DNA from 3 places in the Azonexus sp. GW821-FHT04F04 genome. Region 2 is predicted to be linked to each of the others. Evidence: predicted binding sites of a transcription regulator. Region 2 holds the regulator's gene; each other region holds the start of a gene.
The links. Region 2 encodes sigma-54, which starts transcription at its own class of promoters, with help from an activator protein. Its sites were predicted from a motif close to TGGCACGCTTNCTGCTNA; they were not measured.
Positions count from the first base shown of each region.

Region 1: AC07TV_RS14255 (PEP-CTERM sorting domain-containing protein) is a predicted target of sigma-54. The motif match lies at 2,695-2,712, and genes of this name have one in related genera.
Region 3: AC07TV_RS04365 (prepilin-type N-terminal cleavage/methylation domain-containing protein) is a predicted target of sigma-54. The motif match lies at 2,887-2,904, and genes of this name have one in related genera.

Region 1 is NZ_JBWKSX010000007.1:58,193-63,987, forward strand. Features, by position in the region: gene AC07TV_RS14250 (response regulator) at 1-1,632, opposite strand, end outside; gene AC07TV_RS14255 (PEP-CTERM sorting domain-containing protein) at 2,098-2,643, opposite strand; gene AC07TV_RS14260 (DUF2894 domain-containing protein) at 3,002-3,703, opposite strand; gene AC07TV_RS14265 (OmpA family protein) at 3,696-4,340, opposite strand; gene AC07TV_RS14270 (DUF802 domain-containing protein) at 4,343-5,795, opposite strand, start outside.
Region 2 is NZ_JBWKSX010000001.1:158,431-164,225, forward strand. Features, by position in the region: gene AC07TV_RS00745 (hypothetical protein) at 1-205, opposite strand, end outside; gene recA (recombinase RecA) at 264-1,292, shown strand; gene recX (recombination regulator RecX) at 1,285-1,716, shown strand; gene lptB (LPS export ABC transporter ATP-binding protein) at 1,713-2,447, shown strand; gene AC07TV_RS00765 (RNA polymerase factor sigma-54) at 2,475-3,947, shown strand; gene hpf (ribosome hibernation-promoting factor, HPF/YfiA family) at 3,963-4,289, shown strand; gene ptsN (PTS IIA-like nitrogen regulatory protein PtsN) at 4,346-4,792, shown strand; gene hprK (HPr(Ser) kinase/phosphatase) at 4,802-5,737, shown strand; gene AC07TV_RS00785 (hypothetical protein) at 5,786-5,795, shown strand, end outside.
Region 3 is NZ_JBWKSX010000001.1:892,415-898,209, reverse strand. Features, by position in the region: gene AC07TV_RS04375 (adenylate/guanylate cyclase domain-containing protein) at 1-1,146, shown strand, start outside; gene AC07TV_RS04370 (hypothetical protein) at 1,124-2,806, opposite strand; gene AC07TV_RS04365 (prepilin-type N-terminal cleavage/methylation domain-containing protein) at 2,935-3,603, shown strand; gene AC07TV_RS04360 (monovalent cation:proton antiporter family protein) at 3,649-5,607, opposite strand; gene AC07TV_RS04355 (KpsF/GutQ family sugar-phosphate isomerase) at 5,660-5,795, shown strand, end outside.

The sequences.
Region 1 (5,795 bases), on a different contig from region 2:
GTTGATTTTCTGGATGAAGCCATGCTGATCCAGCGAGTGATAGCCGCAAGGTGCATGGTTATACAAGTCATCCAGTTCGTCCGCTTGGCGCTGGATCTGCTGCTCGGCAGCTTTCAGTTCTGTGATGTCGTAGAGCAGGACAAAGATGCCCTTTACCGATCCTGGAGGACCATCGGGAATGTAATGGGCCACAATATGTCGCCCGGCTTTGCCAGGATTCGACAAGACGCGTTCAAAGCATTGTCGTTCACCGTTCAGGGCGGCTTGTACGTGTGCTTCTCTGAGGCGGTAGGTCTCTTCGCCAAGTAGCTCCTGCAACCGCATTCCCTTGATTTCTTGAGCGCTTATTCCATACAACTCCAAATAGGCCCGGTTCGCGAAACGATTCCGCAATTCGGTGTCCCAATAGGCAATCATGCTGGGCAGCGCATCGGTGATCGCGCGGGTAAATTGCTCGGTTGCTGTCAGCGCCTCGGTTCGTTGATTGACTGCTAGTTCCAGGTGGTCCCGCTCGTTTTGCAAGTCGAGAAATTGTTCACGAATGACCTGATGAAGGCGGTTGAAATGCTGCAGAAAGGTGCGGATCTCACGACTCCCACTTTCGGGTAGCTCTATCAGTTCCTTGTTTGGCAGAAGGCTGGCGATCTTTGTTGCTGCGTTTTCGAGTGGCTTGAGCTGGCTATTCAAAAGTCGTAGAACCACAATGCCGGTGATGAGCATGGCCAGGATGGCACCAATCCAGATGGTTTGCGTAAGGTCTGCCAGCGGCGCGAGCGCCTGCTTGACCGGGACGTAGGCGACCACCAGCCAGTTGATGTCCTTGATGATCGTTGCGTGGGAGATCAGTTCGTTACCTCCTTCACCTATCGACCACCCGGCACCGGTGAACCCCTCGTTGATCCTGCGCTCCATGAGCGGGTCGGCCACTTCCCCCACAACCTTGGTCAAAACCTTCGATGCATCGGTGCTGGCGACATAGCTCCGTTCGTCGAGCGAGATGACCTGATAGCCCCCAGACGGACCGTTATGGGCAAAATCGGAAATATAGAATTGGCTGCCGGAGCCCAAGTCATCCGAGCCGCAAATAACGGCGACGACGGCTCCCGCCTTGTCCAGCACAGGAACCGCAAAGATGAGATTCGGACGTCCGGAAAATCGTCCGATCAGCGGCATGATGACCGGACGGCGCGTCTCGATGGCGCGAGTGAAATAAGGTGCTGCGCTGTAATCCGCATTGACCTTCTGGCGCTGCGGAACCTCGGCAATCCGGGTTCCTTTTGCCGAAATGACATAAACATCGCGCGCAAAGAAGCGATTGATACTGGGCTGGCTGGACAGGTGATGCTGGACGGTATCGCGGTTAGTCCAGTCTTCGGGTGTCAGACTTTCGGCCACTGCCTGAAGCAAGCCGATTCGCTCCTTCACGCCGTGATCGATCCAGTTGCTAACCAACCCGAGATTGCTTTCCTGTTGCTCCTGCAATTGATCGAGGAAGCTGCTCTTGAGCTGGTTTTCGGCAATCAACGCAAGCGAAGCGAGGCACACAGCCTGTAGCAGCAACACGCCAAAGGTCAGCTGGATTCGAAGCGAATCCCAGTAGTCAGATATCCGTTTCCGGCCCTTCGATTCCATCCGATTTCCTCTGATTTGCGTGGTGAAGCAAGGGTCAGAATAGGTTAGCACCAATGTAACCGCCCTGACATTAGGGATATCGCCAGAAATAACAAAAATATCTGGCGCGTATTTCGCCTAATTTTCACCTCCGTAGGCAGAATGGGCCGACTCTGTTCCACCTTGAGCCAGGTTTGCTTTATTGAAGCGCTGTGATCACTTGTGGCTGGAAATCAAAGTGCGATTATCGTTTGATCGCACCACATCGAGCCGTTCTCTGTTTTTCTCCACTTCGCCACCTGGCAACTGTCCACCCATCGCTCGCGTCGGGGCTCCGTGGATGAGCCAGACCAGTGTGTCAATGTAGTGACATCAAGGCAATAAAGGATTGCGCAAAAGAAAAAGGCAAGGAGATTGATCTCCTTGCCCTATCAGCGTAAACCTCTAAGTTAATCGAAGAGAGTTACACGTTCCAGATTGTTGCAATTATTGATTGCTGCTTTTTTTTCTCCGGTACAGAAAGAGACCAGAGAGACCAAGGCCCAGCAGGGCCAACGAACCGGGTTCTGGTACTGCGCTGCTTCCAACCATCAGGGCGGCGCCGCTGTCTTCGTATGTGAAGCGGTCGACGACAAGGTTCGTACCATCGTAATCGAGAGTGATGTAACCAAACAGATTGCCGAGACTGAAGTCTTGTACTGCAATGTAATTTGAGCCAACGATTTGACCACCAACTGGCATGTACCCACCAGTTGTGCTCCACGGCAGGGAGTTGTTAATGATGGCACCGACCGACAGCCAGTTCAACGACACTTGAGTCGTGTAGGCGCCAGCAGAAGTCCATGTATTGTTCGCGGAACAGCAATCCTCAGCAAGCCCGATGTCGTTTATCGAGTCACCATTGAGGTCAACAGCAAGGGTTCCTTGTGTGGGGAGCAGAATGTTTAGGTCTTGAGTGACGATTGCTGCGTTTGCTCCCGCTGAAAGCAGAAGACACGACAATCCCAAAGATGCGACTGATAGTTTTTTCATTTTTACCCCAAAGTTTGATGATTTATTGATTTGTCGAAAACGCGATCCTCTTAAGCAATAATTAAGCCATGTTTACATAGCGTTGTTTTTAAATTAAATATTTGTATATTGTGACCACTTGATATGCCTGATGTAAAAATTTCCGACATCAATTCCCCGGTTTTTATGCTTTTAAAGAAATTTTGGGAATATATCCAAATATGAACTCCGTTTGCTCTGTGATGGGCGGGTTACAGGGCTGTCTGAACATGTAAAGAAGATGAAACTGATCGTTGAACAAACAGAGTTTCATGTGCGGGGATTTTCAGCTGGCGCGATCAACGATTGGTTGTCGCAAGTATAGATAGCTAGTAGTCAGCTACCGCTTTGTCGTACGGCGCGTTCCGGGGCGCGCGGGTTTTCCTGCGTCACCTGCGGATATCCGACCTGCCATTGCCCGCGTTGAATCTGCTTGTTCAAGCCAGATCAAGGTGTCGATGTAGCTCATGAATCCCTGCAGGTAGTCCGGCGCAATGTCGCGCATGCGTTCCAGGCTGCGCAGGACGAGGTGCTGGGAGTTAATGGGGCCGGCGTTTTCCGGGGCCTGGGCCAGGGTCTGGGTGAGTTGTTGCTCAGTGCTGAGCTTGGACCACTCGTTGCGGAAGATGGCGACGGACTTGAGTTCCGGGCCTTGCTGGCGGGGCTCCGCCGATGCGGTTTTCGATTTTGGGCGATTTTTCCGGTTGACCGTGGAAGCCTCGTTGGCGGGCGGCGTGGCGTCCTGCTGGCCGTGGGCTTGTCCGCTGATGTAGGCGAGGAGGTCGGCGAGCGGGCTGGAGTGGCTTGTCTCGGTGCTCTCGGCTGGCGCCGGGGTTGGGCGGCTGGCCAGTTCATACATGGCGGCGCTGATTCTGGCCTTGAGCAATTGGCGGATGGCTTCCGGTTGCGTGGCGGCACGGCGACTTAGTGCTTCGAGGTAGGCAAAACGTACCGGGTCGCGGTCGGCGGCGCCGCTAGTGCGCAGGGCGCTGATTTGAGCCGGGATGTCATCCGTTGCGCCCATGTCGCCCGTTTCAGCCATTGGCGTCCTTGCCGTTGGTCCGCGACTTGGGCACTGGCGCCATTTCGACGCGGCGGTTGCGGGCGCGGCCATCGGCATCGGCGTTGTCAGCGACCGGCTGTTGCGCCCCGAAGGCAGCGGCGAAGATGGACGACGAGGGCACGCCGTCATCGATCAGCGTGCGCGTTACGGTCAGGGCGCGCTGGGCCGAGAGTTCCCAGTTGTCGGCGAACCGGCTGTTGCTGCCGCGCACCGGCATGTCGTCGGTGAAGCCGCTGACCATGAGCATCTGTTCGCTGGCGCCGAGGTAGGCGGCGATGGGCTGGGAGAGGCTCTTGAGCAACTGCTTGCCTTCCGGCTGCAATTGGTCGGAATTGAGAGCGAAGAGCACGTTGCCACTGATGCCGATCTTGCCGTTGTTGAGTGTCACGCGGCCGGAGGCGAGCGGGCCGGCCAAGGCCTTCTCGAGCGCTTCGCGGCGCTGTTCTTCCTGCTGGCGTTTCTGGATTTCGGCTTCGAGGCTGGTGACCAGTTCGAGTTGCACGCCGAGTACGCCGACCAGAATGAGCACGAAGGCGCCGAGCAGGCCGGCCATGAGGTCGCCGAAAACGGCCCAGACGGGCGTGCCGTGGTCGACGCTGGCGTCGATGTCTTCCACGCTCATGCCTCGCTAGCGGCGACGCGCTGCAGGTCGTCGACCATCTTCTTCTGCGACATGATGCTGAGGTCGATGATTTCGCGGGCCTGGGCGACGTAGTAGGCAAGCTGCTCGTCGCTGCGCGTCAGCGACTTGGTCAGCCCGCCTTCGATGCGTTGCAGGGCGGCCATCATCTTGTCGTTCGATTCGGCGAAGAGTTTCACCGCGGCGCCGAAAGCCTCGCCCAGGCTGGCGACTTCAAGCGCGCCGCCGGTGATGCTGGTGCCGATGTCGACGAGCTTGCCGGCTTCGCTCTCGACCTTGGCGGCGAACTGGCTGCCGGCGCGTTCGAGCAGGTCGGCCGACGAGGCGACCAGCGCGTCGATAGCGCTGCGCTGCTCGGTCGAGGCGTGGTTGATGGCGTCGAGCAGGGCGCCCAGCGTTTCCATGATGCGGCTGCGCTCTTCGAGCAGGCTGTTGTCGCGCGCCATGCTCGCCGACAGTTCGTGGCGCAGCTGGCCGATGACTTCGGCCGCCGCCTTGGGCGCTTCGGCGGCAGTCTGCATGAGGCGGGTGACTTCAGCGATGGTCGTTTCGGCCTGGCGCTGATGGGTGGCAACGAGGTCGCGGGCGGTGTCGCCCAACGTCTGCGTGATCTTTTCCTGCTGCGCCAGCGTGGCGTCCCCGGCATGCTGCCATTGCGCTTCGAGCTTGCCGGCCATGGCGGCAAGAGCATCGGTGAAGCTGGCCTGGCGGGTTTGTTCGCCGGTCGCCCAATCGCGTTGCCAATCAGCCTGCGTGGCGCGCATGTCGGCGAGCAGCGCAGCGGTACGTTGCGCGAAGGTGTCGGCGAGGCTGGTTTGCGTCTGTTCCAGCGCTTGCGTCAGGCGGTCGCTGGCCTGTTCGTGTTTGGCGAGGGCGCCGGTCCAGGTCTCGGACACGGTCTGCACGGCGCCATCGAAACGCTGGGCGATGCCGTCGAGCTGGCTGGCCACCTGCCCGCTGATCGCTGCCTGCTGGGCCTGCGTGGTTTGGGCGAAGGTGGCGTGGCTGGCGTCGATGGACGTCAGCAGCGCCTGCGTGCGTTCGCCGAAGGTGTCGGCGACCTGGCTGACGGCCTGATCGAGGCGGGTGGTGACGCCGTCGAACTGGCTGGCCAGCGTGGCGGCTAGTTGTTGCTGGCTGGCGGCGGTGGTTTCGGCCAATGCGGCGTGCTGTTGTGCGGCATCGGTCTGCACCTTGGCCTGGGTGGTTTCGACCGAGGCGAGCAGGGCGGCGGAGCGCTGCTCGAAGGTCTCGGCGTAGGCGGTGAGCGCGGTTTGCAGGTGCTGGTGCTGGGTGTCGGTGGCCTGTTCGTGACGGGTCAGGGCCTGCGTCCAGGTGTCGCTGACGGTGGTCACGGTTTGCGCGAACTGGCCGGCGATGCCCGCCAGCTGCGTTTCGACGGTGCCGAACAGCTTGTCGTGCAGGCCGCGC
Region 2 (5,795 bases):
TGCAGAGCAGCAGCTTGCCGAGCCTTGATTTGAATGCAGAATTTTCTTGCCAAGCGATCATGGTAAATGTACTGTATTTATACACAGTATTTAAGTAATGGCGGAGCGGGCTGGGAATATACCTCGTCTGCTCCGTGTAATCAGTGAAATTGACGGCTGCCGATGGCATATCCGGAACAATCAGCCTGTCGATCAAACGCAGCAATTTCTATTCCATCTTTGGCCCCTGTGCCATAATCCGCTCAAATTTCCGAGGTAACTCCATGGACGACAACAAGGCAAAGGCGCTCGCCGCAGCGCTGCAACAGATCGAAAAGCAATTCGGCAAAGGCTCCATCATGAAGATGGGCGACGCCGAAATCGACGAAGGCATTCAGGTCGTGTCTACCGGCTCGCTCGGTTTGGACATCGCGCTGGGCGTCGGTGGCCTGCCGCGCGGTCGCGTCGTTGAAATCTACGGTCCGGAATCTTCCGGCAAGACCACGCTCTGTCTGCAAGTCGTGGCCGAAATGCAGAAGCTCGGCGGTGTTGCTGCCTTCATCGACGCCGAACACGCGCTCGATCCGCAATACGCCCAGAAGCTTGGCGTCAATGTCGGCGACCTGCTGATCTCGCAGCCGGATACCGGCGAACAAGCCCTTGAAATTGCCGACATGCTGGTTCGCTCCGGTTCGGTTGACATCATCGTCATCGACTCGGTCGCCGCCCTCACCCCGCGCGCTGAAATCGAAGGCGAAATGGGCGACCAGATGGTCGGCCTGCACGCCCGCCTGATGAGCCAGGCCCTGCGCAAGCTGACTGCCAACATCAAGAAGACCAACACGCTGGTCATTTTCATCAACCAGATCCGCATGAAGATCGGCGTCATGTTCGGTTCGCCGGAAACGACGACCGGCGGCAACGCGCTCAAGTTCTACGCTTCGGTTCGCCTCGACATCCGCCGCATCGGCGCGATCAAGAAGGGCGACGAAGTCATCGGCAGCGAAACCAAGGTCAAGGTCGTCAAGAACAAGGTCGCTCCGCCCTTCCGCGAAGCCATCTTCGACATCCTCTACGGTGAAGGCATTTCCCGTCAGGGCGAAGTGGTCGAAATGGGCGTCTCCCACAAGCTGGTCGAAAAATCCGGCGCCTGGTACTCCTACAAGGGCGAAAAGATCGGCCAGGGCAAGGACAATTCCCGCGAATTCCTGAAGTCGCACCCGGAAATCGCCCAGGAAATCGAGGCGAAGATCCGCGAAGCGGCCAGCACCACCGTCATCAAGCCGACCAAGGCGGCTGCGGCGGATGCCTGACTTGCGCGTCCGCGCCCTGCAATTGCTGACCCGGCGTGACTACAGCCGGGCCGGCTTGCAGGCCAAGCTCGCTCCGCATGCCGAATCGGCGGAAGAGCTGTCGGCAGTGCTCGATACCTTGCAGGCCGAACGCCTGCTCTCCGATTGCCGCTACGCTACTCAACGGGTTGCAGTGCGGGGAAGACGTTACGGCGATGCGCGACTGCGCCAGGAGTTGCGCCAGCAAGGCGTCAGCGATGCCGACATCGCCAAGGCCCTGCCCGAAGCCGGTGATGAAACCGAACGCTGCCGGGTAATTTGGACCAAAAAGTTCGGTCGACCGCCGGAAACCGCCGAGGAGCGTGGCAAACAGATGCGTTTCCTGCAATATCGTGGCTTTTCCAACGACGCCATTCGGCGGGCCATGCAGGGAGTGGATGAATGAACATGCCGGCAGCCAAACTCTCGGCCCACAATCTCAAGAAGCGTTACAAGGCGCGGACAGTCGTCGAAGACGTCTCTTTCGAGGTCAAGTCCGGTGAAGTCGTCGGTCTGCTTGGTCCGAACGGTGCCGGCAAGACCACCTGTTTTTACATGATCGTCGGGCTGGTCGCGGCTGACGGCGGCGAAGTCTATATCGACGACAATCGCCTGACTCACCTGCCGATGCACAGCCGGGCGAGGCTTGGCCTGTCCTATCTGCCGCAGGAAGCCTCGGTTTTCCGCAAGCTCAATGTCGAGGAAAACATCCGTGCCATCCTCGAGCTGCTCAAATTGCCGCAAGCCGAGTTGAACGATCGCCTTGAGGGGTTGCTGGCCGAACTGCATATCAGCCACGTCCGCCACGTCAATGCCTCGGCACTGTCCGGTGGCGAGCGGCGTCGCGTTGAAATTGCCCGCGCCCTGGCGACCAATCCACGGTTTATCCTGCTTGACGAGCCGTTTGCCGGCGTCGATCCGATCGCCGTGCTCGAAATTCAGAAAATTATCCGCTTCCTCAAGGAGCGCGGAATCGGCGTCCTGATTACCGACCACAATGTCCGCGAGACGCTGGGTATTTGCGACCACGCGTACATTATCAACGCCGGAAACGTTCTGGCGGCTGGACGGCCGGACGAAATCGTTGATAATGAAAGCGTACGAAAGGTTTATCTCGGCGAGCACTTCAAGCTCTGACCGGAAGATAGAAACCGACCCCAACCAATGAAGCCGGCACTCCAGCTAAAACTCTCCCAACATCTGGCGCTGACTCCTCAGCTGCAGCAGTCAATCAAACTGCTGCAGTTGTCGACGATCGAAATGCAGCAGGAAATCGAGCGATATTTGCTCGAGAATCCGATGCTCGAGCGCGAGGACGAACAGGGCGGCGAGGCTTTTTCCGGCGCTCAGCAATTTGATTCTCCGCAGACCACCGAAGGCGAACGCGAACAAAGGGTCGAGCGCGAAGAGCGTGATGCACGTGACGACCGCGAGCAGGACGTACCTTCCGCTCCCTCTGATGTCGACGATGACCGCTGGGCCGCTGACGCCGGCACCTTTACCGGCGCCGGGCGGGATGAGGACGACGACAGCGATTCACAGGATACGCACGGCACGACGATCAGCCTGCGCGATCACCTCGGCTGGCAATTGGGCATGACCCAGGTTTCGGAGCGTGACCGCAGTCTGGTGCGCTTCCTGATTGAGGCGCTCGACGACGACGGCTATCTGTCGGCTACGCTGGAGGAGCTCTGGGAAACGCTGCCGCCGGAGTACGAAATTGAAATCGAAGAGCTCGAAATCGCGCTGCATCACATCCAGAATTTCGATCCGGTCGGGATTGGTGCCCGAAATTTGCAGGAATGTCTGGCCCTGCAACTAAAAGCCTTGCCGCGCGGCGATGAGGTCCGGGATCTGGCTTTGACTATCGTCCAGAAGCATCTGGAACTCCTGGCCGCCCGTGATTTCACCAAGATTCGCCGTCTGACTGGTTGCGACGACGAGTCGCTGAAGGCTGCACAGGCTGTGATTACCAGCCTCAACCCGCGGCCAGCCGCCCGTTTTTCCCAGATTGAAGCGCGCTATATCACGCCGGACGTGATTGTGAAGAAGCTCAAGGGAAAGTGGACGGCGTACATCAATCCTGACGCTTACCCACGCCTGCGTATCAACCGTCTTTATGCCGAAATTCTTGCCAAGCAGCGACGTGGTAACGGCAACCTGTCGACACAGCTGCAGGAGGCTCGCTGGCTGATCAAGAACGTACAGCAGCGTTTTGAGACAATTCATCGTGTTACGCAGGCCATTGTTGACCGTCAGCGTCAATTCTTTGAACACGGAGAAGTCGCCATGCGCCCGCTCGTTTTGCGCGAAATCGCTGACATTCTCGGTTTGCACGAGTCGACCGTATCGCGTGTCACCAGCCAGAAATACATGGCGACGCCGCGCGGCATCTTCGAACTCAAATACTTCTTCGGCAGTCATGTCTCCACCGATACCGGTGGTGCCTGTTCTGCTACGGCCATCCGGGCGCTGATCAAGCAATTGATCTCGGCCGAGGATGGCAAGAAGCCCTTGTCGGATAGTCAATTATCCGAAATACTAGGCCAGCAGGGAATCGTAGTTGCCCGACGGACGGTTGCAAAATACCGCGAGTCGCTCAACATCCCACCGGTCAATTTACGCAAGACCCTGTAGAGAGAGGAGAATAAAGTGAATCTGCAGATTAGTGGTCACCACATTGAAGTTACCCCGGCACTTCGCGAATACGTCGAGAACAAGCTGGATCCCGTGATCCGCCATTTCGACAAGGTAACCGGCGTCAGCGTCGTGTTGTCGGTTGAGAAACTCAAGCAGAAAGGTGAAGTCACGCTTCACGTGCCTGGCAAGGACATCCACGTTGAAGAGTCCGGTGACGATCTCTACGCCGCTATCGATGCCTTGTTCGACAAGCTGGACCGTCAGGTTCAGAAGTACAAGCAAAAAGTCCAGGACCACCATCGCGGTGACAAGCCGGGGCTGCACTCCGTCGCTGAATAAGCGTTGAACGGGCCGCACCGTAACAGGCTGCGGCCTTTGTTTTTCCAACCTTCCCTATGAACCCCCTAACCAACCTTCTATCAACCGATCAGGTTCTGCTCGATCTTGAGGCCAGCAGCAAGAAGCGGGTCTTCGAACAGGCAGGCATGCTTTTCGAAAATCGCCTTGGTCTTGCCCGATCGATCATTTTCGATAGCTTGTTCGCCCGCGAAAAGCTCGGTTCCACCGGCTTGGGTCAGGGTGTAGCAATTCCCCATGGTCGAATCAAGGGGCTGAAACAAGCCGTTGGCGCCTTTCTGCGTCTGGCAACACCGGTTCCTTTTGATTCGCCGGACGGGCGACCCGTCGATCTGCTCTTCGTGCTATTGGTTCCCGAGCAAGCGACCGAGCAGCACCTGCAGATACTTTCCGAGTTGGCCCAGAACTTTTCCGATCGGGCATTCCGCGAAAAATTGCACGCCGCGGCTGATCCAGCCGCCGTAGTCGCCCTTTTTCAGGGCTGAGTTTAGTTCGTGCGTCACGTAAGTCTGGTTCAGCTTTACGAGGACAACCGCGAAAAGTTGCTGTTGAGCTGGAATATCGTCCCCCATGCTGACCGCCGCATCGAGATCAAGGGCTCCAATAATTACGGTGCCGATCTGGTTGGCCACATCAATATTATTCATCCGGAGCGTCTGCAGGTCCTTGGTCTGGCGGAATATGAGTGGGCCATGCGCATTGGCGAGCGTCGCTTCGCACAGATGCTCAGTGATCTGCTCGGGGCCCAACCGCCAGCCGTCATCGTCGCGGATGGCCTGACGCCACCACCATTGGTGGTCGAGACCTGCACCCAATTGACGACACCGCTGATTTTTTCACCCAAGCCGTGTTCGGCAATCATCGATCTGCTGCGCATTTACCTGTCAGCACGCCTGGCCGATACGGTCAGCCTCCACGGCGTCTTCATGGATGTTCTCGGGATGGGCGTCCTGATTACCGGCGACTCCGGAGTAGGCAAGTCTGAGTTGGCTCTGGAGCTTATTTCGCGGGGCCATGGGCTGGTTGCCGATGATGTTGTCGAAATGGCCCGAATAGCGCCGACCACTATTGAAGGCCGCTGCCCCGGAATGCTGCGCGATTTTCTTGAGGTGCGCGGGCTTGGCTTGCTCAATATCCGGACAATCTTTGGCGAAACGGCTTCGCGCCGGAAAATGAAACTCAAGCTGATCGTTCACCTGCAAAGAACGTCGACGGCAGCCGATGCGCCACGTTTACCGCTCGATGCCCAAACCCATGAAGTGCTCGGCGTTCCGATTCGCAAGGTTGTCATTCCCGTGGCAGCTGGCCGCAATCTGGCAGTCTTGCTCGAAGCGGCAGTGCGCAACACGATTCTTCAGTTGCGGGGGATCGACAGCATGCAGGATTTCATGGATCGCCAGCAACGTACGATGCTTGACGATGACGCATGAATGGCCGATAGTACATCGGCGTTTCAAACCTTATAGAGGGGACTCCCAATGAAGAAAT
Region 3 (5,795 bases), 730 kb from region 2:
CAGATGGGGCCGCAGTTTTCAGCGAATGCTCCCTTCGTTTTCCAATTGCTGCTGGTCGGTAACCTGCTTTACTACTTTCGCAGCGGCAATTTCGATCTATTTCGCTATTCGCAACTGGCCCTCTTCCTGTTCGCACCGTTTGCCGTGCAATGGAGTATCGGCAACTTCATCACGGCCAGCGGCACCAGCCTGTGGGGGTTGCTCGCCCCGATCGGGGCTGTCCTGTTTTTCGGCGTTCGCGAATCGCTCGCTTGGTTCATCGCCTACATTTTCCTGACGGCACTATCCGGCTTTTTTGACTATTTTCTGGCAGATAGCCTGGCCAGCAATGCCCCCAGGATATCGATACGAACCAGCGTCTTTTTCTTCGCGCTGAATTTTGCCGCCATCTCCAGCATCGTCTACCTGCTGTTGCGCTACGCAGTTCAGGAAAAAGCCAAGACGCAAGCCAGCCTTGAAGAAACGCATCGACTGCTGCAGGACGAGCAGGAGCGTTCCGAGCGACTGCTACTCAACATCCTGCCCGGCCCAATCGCCGAACGGCTGAAACGCGACAGCCAGGCCATCGCCGACGGCTTTGCCGACGTCACGATCATGTTCGTCGATATCGTCAATTTCACTCGGATCGCCGAAGGGCTGACGCCACAGCAGGTTTTCGCCATGCTCAACCGGATTTTCTCGTCTTTCGACGAATTGGCCGAGCAATATGGCATGGAGAAAATCAAGACCATTGGCGATGCTTACATGGTTGCCGGCGGCCTCAACAACGAGCAGACCAACTACACCCGATCCATCGCCGAACTGGCAGTCGCCATGCGCGACCTGCTGCATCGCGACTTCACGGTAAACGACATGCATCTCGACGTTCGTATCGGCATCGGCACCGGGCCGGTCGTTGCCGGTGTCGTCGGCAAGAAGAAGTTCATCTACGACCTGTGGGGCGACACCGTCAATCTGGCCAGTCGGATCACCAGCGAAGGCACTCCGGGGATGATCCATGTTGATGCAACTACCCACCTGCGCCTGGCCCAGCATTTTTCTTTCGATGACCCACAGACGCTCTATCTCAAGGGCAAAGGCAATACCGTCGTTTATCGCCTGAACGGCTTACGGGCGCAACAACCTATCGGCGGATCGACAGGGTGAATGCCACGCACCCCGGTCGATTTTCAGCCAGGACCAGTGAATAACCCACCCCGTCAGCCTGCCGGGCTGCATGATACAAACCGATTCCCAGACCGTCTTCGGATTTAACCGGCTCTTTTAACAAGACGCCGGTCACAGTGGGGTCAATAGGCTGACCATCATCCGAGACTGTCAGGCTGCCATCAGCAAAAAGTACGCTGATCCTCAGACCCGGTTGGCGCAAACGTTTGGCCAGCGCGTTCTGCAACAGGTTTTCTGCCACGCTGTCGAACAGCGGGCCGGGCAAGAACTGACCGGCAGTGGCTTCGCCCTGCCAATCGACCTCCAAATGTCCGTTGCGCTCCTTAAACTGGCGCCACCATTCGTTGGCGCCAACCATCTCCAGACGCTCGATTTGCGGTGACTGCAGTTTATCCAGCGTCGCTTTCAAGCGGTCTGCAATTTGCGGTAGCTGTCGGCCGAGCAAAGCCGCCACCTCGGCCGGATCACCTGGCTGATTCGCCGCATAGCAAAGCACTTGCAGAGACTGGAGCAGATTCTTCACGTCATGCGTCACCCGCGCGCCGGTTTCATAAATGGCCTGAACATAACCCATGCGCTGCAACCGGTGCGTCTGCAACTTGACCAGGTAAAACTCGACAGCAAGGCGGAGCAGCCACTCGACATGCCAACGCATGGCTGGTGAAGGCGAGTGATGAAAATGGACCGACAGCGTCAGTTCGTTCGCTTGGCTAGTGTGGGCATATGGGCTCTGCTCGCCGGACTGTCCGGCCCGCTCTCCGGCTCGCCAGGAAACACCGACAATCCACGGAATACCTTGCAAACGCAGCATCACCGCATCGAGAAACAGCGCCGGATCGGTATATCGCTCACTCTCCTCCGAAAGTTGAACGAGCCACTGCTCAAGCGGCATACCAAGCGACAACATATAACGTGAAATCGCCGAACCGATGCCGGAAAAACCGCCACGCGGGTTCCATGCCCAAGCCACGACCAGCAACGCCCCGGCAACAGCCAGCGAAGTCTTGAACAAGGCTTCGACATAGCCAGCCCCGCCAACCAGCATGTAAGCCAGTGCCCCCAGCACAAAAACGGCGAGGACAAGAAAAACCATGACCCCATAGAACAGATCAAAGGCTTCGCCAGATTTACGCTGCGGCGCCCGGGCCGGAAAAACAAGCAGAAAGGGGAGAAATATCGGCATGAAACGGGCAAGTGATCCGCGCAAAACCGGATCGATGGCTACCGCCGGCGAAATTTCCGGTATCGCACCCAGGACAGTGATACCGACCAGATATCCGAAAGCCAGAAGATAGCCTGAGCGCTCGCCAGATCTTTCGGTCCCCAGCACTCGCCCACCAATGGCTGCCGCGAGCGCTCCGCACCAGATCAATAACAGCCACGGACCGAGCAAGAGCGTAGATCCCAGAACCACGCCGAGCAACACGATCCCTTGCCGCAATTCGATCCGGCGCTCGCCGGCGACAAAGGGCTGCCAAATCAGGAAAAGGCCGAGAGCAACCACCCATAGCAAACGAACAGCAGGAATCTTCCACCCGCCAAACGCCAGTGCGTGAAGCATCAACAAATGGGTTGCCAGCAGAAAATGCGGCCAAGCGGCCAGGCGGCTGGCAATTTGGCCGACGATCCCGGTGTTCATATTTCAGACAACCTGTCCATATCTCGACACTTATTACCCAGCCATTTGTAAAGAGTTGCCAAATATACGCCAAAACGCATAGGCACGAAATTTGCGAATGATTAACCAGAATTCAATTGGAGAATGCCATGAAATACCAACAAAAAGGCTTTACCCTCGTCGAAATTGCCATTGTTCTTGTCATTATCGGGCTACTGCTGGGCGGTGTGCTGAAGGGGCAGGAGTTGATCAACAGCGCAAAAGTTAAAAACTTTGCGACGGACTTCCGAAACATTCCTCTGTTTATTTATGGCTATCAGGATAAATACAAAGCGCTGCCCGGAGATGATTCCGCTGCAAGCACCCACGTCACCGGCGCCACGACGGCAACCTGTAGCAATTGCCTCGGGAATGGCGTAATAAATGGCGCATGGAACACCACAACAGCCACTGATGAAAGCTTCCTGTTCTGGCAGCATGTTCGACTTGCCGGCCTTGCTGCAGGCCCGACCGTTACATCCGCTGCTGACTACATTCCGAAAAATGCTGATGGCGGCATAATCGGCATCACCAGCGCAGTCAGTACGCCGATTACCGGATTACGCGGATCGTACATCGTATGTTCGCAAGGCATTCTGGGAAAATTTGCCAAACAACTGGACATCACCATGGATGATGGCAATACAGCTACTGGCTCAATGCAGACAATGGCCACTCAAACCGCAAATCAAACCACTGCAGTGAGTCCGGTTCCCAACACCGGTACCACCGGATTAATTGACGACGCAACCTCTTATACGGTTTGCATGGGATTGTAAGCGTCCAAAATACAACGCAAATGTGGCCCGCCCCGGCGGGCTTTTTCATTTCTGCAGCAGGCGCTCCTCCGCTGCAGTGACTGCTTCAGGGAGGCCAAGGACGACAACCACATCCCCTTCTTCCAGGCGTGTTTCCGGGGCTGGCTCCAGAGCACGAATACCGCGCCGGCGGATGGCGCTGACTTCACAATCAAGTTCGTCAAGATTCAGCGCATCCAGGGTCTGCCCAATGCCAGCGGCGCCTGAAACCAGTAGCACAGAGTGAAGGCGCGGGTGATGTTCATCGTCGTCGTCATGATCACGGTCAGATATGCCCCGATAAAAACCGCGCAACAGGCTGTAGCGCTGGGAGCGTGTTTGACGAATACGCTTGAGCACCCGGTTGACCGGGACCCCAACCAGCACCAGGGCATGTGAAGCAAGCATCAGACTGGCCTCCAGCACTTCCGGGACAACCTCCGCCGCCCCCGCCCTGGTCAGACGGTCCATATCACGCTCATCGAAGGTGCGGACGACCACCGGCAGGTCAGGACGCGACTCCTGAACGTGATGCAGGACCTTCTCGGCCAACTGGGTGTCGCTGACGGTGACGATCACCACGCTGGCCCGCATCAGGCCGGCAGCCATCAAGGCTTCTTTCCTGCCGACGTCGCCATAAACGACGTTTTCCCCGCCAGCCGCTGCCTCCCGGACACGGTCCGGATCGAGGTCGAGGGCGACATAGGCGATGCTTTCCTGGTTCAAAAAACGGGCTAGGTACTGCCCGCTCCGGCCGAAACCGCAGAGGATCACGTGTTTTTCGGCACCCATGGACTGAGCGGCGATCCTGGTCAATTGCATCGAGCGCATCATCCATTCGCTGGCGACGAAGCGCACGACGATCCGCTCGCTGTACTGGACGATGAACGGCGCGATCAGCATGGAGAGGACGAGCACGGTCAACGCGACCTGCTGGATTTCCCGGGGCATGTTGATGATTTCGCCAAGCAGCACGAAGCCGAATTCACCACCCGCGCACAGCCACAAGCCGGAGCGGATGGCATTGCCCGGCGAAGAGCCCAGTCGCCATGAGAGCAGGCCGACAACCAGCGACTTGATCAGCAACAAGGCAAGCAGCGCCAGCAAGACCTGCCACCACAGCCCGACCAGAATATGCAGATCGAGTTTGACGCCGATGGTAACGAAGAAGAGTCCCATCAGCACATCGCGGAAGGGTTTGATGTCTTCTTCCACCTGCATTTTGTATTCGGTTTCCGAAATCAGCATGCCGGCGACGAAAGCGCCAAGCGCCAGCGACAGCCCCGCTAGTTCGGTGATTGTGGCGAGACTCAGCGTAATCAGCAGCACGTTGAGAACGAACACTTCGGAAGACTTGGCCCGTGCGACAAAATGGAACCATTTGCGCATCAGTTTCTGGCCGAAGACAAGAATGACGGCCAGCACCACGACAGCCTTGAACAATGCCACCGCCAACAGCATGGCCAGTTTTTCCGGCGGCTGGGTCAGCGAGGGAATGATGACCAGCAGGGGGACCACGGCGAGGTCCTGGAAGAGCAGGACGCCCATGATCTCCCGCCCGTGTGCCGAATCCAGCTGCTGGCGTTCGACCAGCAGCTTGGTCAGAACGGCTGTCGAAGACATGGCGAATACGCCGCCGAGGGCGATGCCCAGTTGCCAGCTGACGCCGAAAAGCATGATCAGCCCGGCAATCAGGGTCATGCTCAGAATCACCTGCAGCATGCCCAGGCCGAAAACGATGCGCTTCATCGCATACAGCTTGGGCAGCGAAAATTCGAGACCGATGGAGAACATCAGAAAAACGACGCCAAATTCGGCGAGATGCTCGGCCCGATAGACGTCGTTCATCAGGTTCAGCGCATGCGGGCCGATGACGCTGCCGACGAACAGGTAGCCGAGCACCGGCGGCAAATTGAAACGACGGAAGATGACCACGGCCAGAACCGAGGCACCGAGCAGGAGGAGGACGAGGGAGAGTGCGCTCAAGGTCGTTGCGTGAAGTCGGGTATACTTCGGCCATCATAACCTCAGCAAGCCCATGAACCCAAGCCAATCTACCGCCCGCTTCTCCCCGGAACGCGCTCTGGAACTGGGTCGTCAGACCCTGAGCATCGAGGCTGCTGCGGTCGACGCTCTGAAAAGCCGAATAAACGGCGACTTTGCCCGAGCCGTCG